2 regions of the Pseudomonas sp. TE12234 genome follow, and region 1 is predicted to be linked to the other one. Evidence: riboswitches for the same ligand, from Rfam matches in the RefSeq annotation. Region 1 holds a riboswitch; the other holds the start of a gene.

Region 1 (2,386 bases):
GACATCAAACAGCCCGCGACCGAAGGGTGACAGGCTCGAACCGCGATTGAAGTCGTCGAACAGGTGATCGACCTGCTGCCGAAGCTTTTCCAGGGGCCGCCAAAGGTCTGTCGTCACGGGGTGTTGACTGGCCTTTTCGTCGGGATGCTCGGGCATTTTTTTCACGGAATTGCTCATTTTTCATGACTCCTATGGTGAAGGGCAGGCTGCGAATGCCAGTCCGCCCAGATCAAACGGGTAGTCAACGATGTGGCTGTCTCGGGCCTTGCGGACGCGCATTGATGGAAAGCCTTCACGAGACGAGCGTTTGCGCAGACGCCGAATTCGAGGGCGAGTGCTGGTTCTAATGTCGGCGTAAACGCCCAAGGCGTGTTTGATTTAGATCAGGAAGAGGGCGAACGCTTTTGGTGGCCTGGAACCGTCATCACTTCCTTTGTCCAAGGCCGTCGGTAATCAGTCCAGACGGCGGTTTCGAACAGGTTCATCCCTTGAAAATCAGTGGCTTGCGTTTCGGGTGTCGTGCTAACCTATTGATCTGCTTGGCTTTGTCAGTGGATGAGCCACTTGCCTGGGGCGCTACGGTTCCGACTTTGGTGTCCACTGTTAAACAAGTTCCGTAGATCCATGATTTACGGAGCTTTTTTATTCGCGCCGGCTGGTAAGATTTAGTCTGCAAAAGGGCATATGCGAACTTGCTTCACCAGGTCGGGATGTATATATTCCCCCTCTGCTGCACAAGGTCAGGGCTGCCGGATCGTATTGGCCAGACTTCAGACCGCTTCACCGCGCTACCGCCCGAATGGCGAAACTGGTAGACGCATGGGACTTAAAATCCCCCGCTCGTAAGGGCGTGCCGGTTCGATTCCGGCTTCGGGCACCATGAATATCAAGGGCTTGCATGAGATACCTCATGCAAGCCCTTCTTTCTTTTTTCGCCATCAAAAAGTCTTTTCCGCATTCGCGCCCTGTAGCCGCCTTTGCCTGTCAGTCGTGCACCTGAAACTTTCCTTGGCATGCCCGGCCTGGCTCTGTTAAGTGACGCTTGAGCCCGCGCGGCGGCGTACTATAGGTTCAATACAGGAGATGGTATTCCTCCTTTAACCGCCTTGTGCTGATGATGCCTGCGTCAACCCAGGACAGGGAGCGTAGGCGTGCACCTGTCCTTCAACTCAGGACAGAATCATGACACCCATTCTTCAGCCAGCTTGCTCTCGTGCCACGCGGTTATTCGCATCCCCTCGGCCAGATCAGCCAGGAGGAGACCTGCAACCATGCTGAAATCACTCCTGGTTATTGCTGTCGGCGCATCGCTTGGTGCCTGGCTTCGCTGGCTGCTGGGTATAAAGCTCAATGCGCTGTTCCCGACGATTCCTCCCGGCACTGTGGCGGCCAACATGGTCGGGGGCTACATCATCGGCTTCGCTATCGCGTTCCTGGCCGCATCCCCCTCCCTGAGCCCCGAGTGGCGGCTGCTGGTTATCACGGGGTTCTGTGGGGGACTGACTACCTTTTCCACGTTTTCAGCCGAAACAGTTGCCCTGATTCAGGAAGGCAGGCTCCTGTGGGCACTCGGCTCGGTTTCATTGCACGTCGTGGGCTCATTGGTGATGACCGCTGCCGGGCTCTTGACCTATCAAATGATTGGCATGCGGTGAGGAGATGAAAATGAACGGGTTCCTGGTGATTTTCTTTACTCAACAGAACCGCCGGTATCAGGGGAAAATGCTCGGCGACTGGATCGTTGATCTGGCGAAAGAAATGGGGCTGCGTGGCGCAACGTTGTCCACGGGCATTGAAGGTTTTGGACACACAGGTCGAATGCATTCCTCGCACTTTTTTGAGCTTGCGGATCAACCTACGGAGATTCGCATGGCTATCACCGAGGATGAATCTGAAAGGTTGTTCAGGAGGTTGGAGGTTGAGGACATTTCCGTGTTCTTCTTGAAAACGCCCATCGAAATGGGGTTCGCAGGAAGAAAGGCTGAATCGCTCCAGAGTTTCCAGGCACCCTGAATGCTCATTGCTTGACGTCGTTCAAACTCGACCGGTGAGGGCGATCCGCAAGCCACGTACAGCCCGCCTCAGGCCCACGCTCTGTCGCAGAACCCTCTAGAGTTGATCTCTGATGGATTGGAGGATCAGCTTCCGGTCAGTCTCGAGAGGCACTAGCTCATGGTTCACACCCGACGCAGATTGATGTGGCATGGCATGTTTCTGTTCTTCCTGGGCCTGTGTACCGGCCTCGTCGAACAGCAATTCAGCAATCCGCGCATGGGGCTTACGGCGCACCTAGAGGGGGTGATGAACGGAATCCTGCTCTTGGCAGTCGGCGCGGTCTGGATGGAGGTGAATCTTTCTTCGCGCAACAAGGCGATTGCTTACTGGA
Region 2 (2,386 bases), on a different contig from region 1:
CTTCGTTGTTGAAACCTATGGGTGCAGTCTCACAATAAAAGCGCGCTCCGTTACGCATTGATCCCGTTTCTGTTGGTATTGCAGGGACAACAACAAATCTCGAAATCATTTTGACGCCCTCTCCAAGCACCTCCTCACTACCGGCTATGAGCCACCACAGCAAATCTTCGCCATCAGTTTCCGATGACAAGCACAAGCGACCTTGGAATGGTTCTCGATAAGATCTACAACGGGGAATTGGTACGCGAGGGTGAAAGTACATTCCATCTCTAATCCTTCGTCTCAGCAGGTTCTTGAATGGTGTTTAATTTGCCGAGATACGACGAGCAGTTGCTCATAATGTTGGGACGGTTTGATCGATGACAGCACCACACTACCGTCGCTACTCAGTGCCTTCGAAGTCATTCAACTGACTCAGCCGGGCCGTAGGCCCGAAGCAGCGACTACAAGAAAAATGCATCCTCACGCCGCCTACTGCTCAGCCGGCCCTCCCCGTAAAGGTGAATCGGGGATTGCGTTACCAGCTGGGATGTCTGCATAGCCCATATTCGTATCTCCGAAGGTCTAGGATGGGGCCCGGCTAGTTGGCCTTTTTGCCAACGGTGCCCATCTCGATTGGGGTCTTTATGTAAAACACAGAGATTTCCTCAACCTCCAATCGCTTGAATAACCTTTCGGATTCATCCTCGGTAATAGCCATTCGAATTTCCGTCAGTTGATCCGCCAGCTCAAAAAAGTGCGATGAGTGCAATTTCCCTGTGTGCCCAAATCCTTCGATTCCTGTGCAGAGGGTCGCGCCGCGCAACCCCATCTCTTTAGCGACGTCGACGATCCATTCGCCCAGCATCTTTCCCTGATAACGACGGTTCTGCTGGGTAAAGAAAATCACTAGATAACCGTTCATGTTCATCTCCTCAGCGTGTACCAATCATTTGATAGGACAGAAGCCCGGCAGCCGTCATCGCCATCGAGCTCACGACGTGTAACGAAATCGAACCGAGCGCCCACAGAAGTCTGCCTTCCTGAATCAAGGCAACTGTTTCGGCGGAAAAAGTGGAAAAGGTAGTAAGGCCCCCACAGAAACCCGTGATGATCAGCAGGCGCCATTCAAGGCTTAGGGAGGGGGATGCGGCCAAGAACGCGATGGCTAGGCCAATGATGTAACCCTCGATCATATTGGCGGCCACAGTGCCTGGGGGAATTGTCGGGAACAGTGCGTTGAGCTTCATACCCAGGCGCCAAGCGATGCGCCGATGGCGATAACTAATAGTGATTTCAGCATGGTTGAAGGTCTCCTTTGGGCCGATAAAGCCGAGGAGGTGCTGATAACCGCAAGCGGAGAGAGGGAGCTGATAAGGGAATGGAAGTCATGATCCTGTCCTAAATTGGAAGACAGGGAGAAACACCTACGCACCCTGTCCAGGGTTCACGTAGGCATCATCAGCACAAAGGCGGTTAAAGGAGGAATGCCATCTCCTCGTTTCATCCTATAGCAACGGCGGACAGACATTCAAGCCGCTACGAGGTCGGGAATCTGATAAGCAGTCTTTCGAAGCATTCAATCAATGTCGATCAGCATCCTCAACCTATGAGCTAGATCAGTTGGATTCAAACGTGGGTCGCTATACTGGCTACCGCCCAGCATCGACTTAAGGTTTCCACCATGACTCATTCCGCCAGTGACCAACTAGATGTAGTCATTATCGGTGGGGGGCAGTCAGCCTTGGCGGTAGCGTATTTCCTTCGCCGAACTCAACTTTCGTTCGTCATCCTCGACGCAGAGGAAGAGCCCGGTGGTGCCTGGCGGCATGGCTGGAACTCGCTGCGTTTATTCTCCCCGTCCACCTGGAGTTCGATCCCCGGCTGGATGATGCCTCCTGCGCAGGAGGGGTATCCAACGCGAAATCATGTAATCGACTATCTCAACCAATATGAACTGCGCTACCAATTTCCGGTGGAACGCCCGGTTCGGGTCACTTCGGTGGAACGCAGAGCGTCTGGCTTACGAGTACGTTCTGACGACAGGTATTGGGATGCCAGGGTTGTAATCAGCGCCACCGGCACCTGGAGCAATCCGTATATCCCTCACTACCCTAATGCCGAGTTATTCACCGGTCGGCAATTGCACTCCGCGAACTATGTCGAAGCACAAACGTTTGCTGGCAAGAAGGTTTTGGTGGTGGGTGGCGGTAATTCAGGGGCGCAGATTTTGGCAGAAGTCTCCAAGGTCGCCGAGACCACTTGGGTAACAGCGACTGAACCGGTCTTTTTGCCTGACGATGTGGATGGACGGGTACTGTTCGAGCGCGCCACTCAGCGCTTGAAGGCCCAGCAAGAGGGGCGTGTCATTGACCAGCCAGTTGGCGGGTTGGGAGACATTGTCATG

The links. A riboswitch is a leader RNA that binds a small molecule or an ion and turns the genes downstream of it on or off. The one in region 1 is predicted to bind fluoride.
Region 2: another riboswitch for fluoride. It lies ahead of crcB (fluoride efflux transporter CrcB); the one in region 1 lies ahead of crcB (fluoride efflux transporter CrcB).

The regions. Positions count from the first base shown of each region.
Region 1 is NZ_JBSSEP010000011.1:14,700-17,085, reverse strand. Features, by position in the region: gene ACVWYU_RS17890 (Hsp20/alpha crystallin family protein) at 1-177, opposite strand, end outside; tRNA gene ACVWYU_RS17885 (tRNA-Leu) at 794-880, shown strand; fluoride riboswitch at 1,071-1,131, shown strand; gene crcB (fluoride efflux transporter CrcB) at 1,272-1,655, shown strand; gene ACVWYU_RS17875 (DUF190 domain-containing protein) at 1,666-2,013, shown strand; gene ACVWYU_RS17870 (hydrogenase) at 2,209-2,386, shown strand, end outside.
Region 2 is NZ_JBSSEP010000009.1:202,584-204,969, forward strand. Features, by position in the region: gene ACVWYU_RS16300 (DUF190 domain-containing protein) at 581-904, opposite strand; partial or broken gene crcB (fluoride efflux transporter CrcB) at 915-1,282, opposite strand; fluoride riboswitch at 1,425-1,486, opposite strand; gene ACVWYU_RS16310 (ArsO family NAD(P)H-dependent flavin-containing monooxygenase) at 1,664-2,386, shown strand, end outside.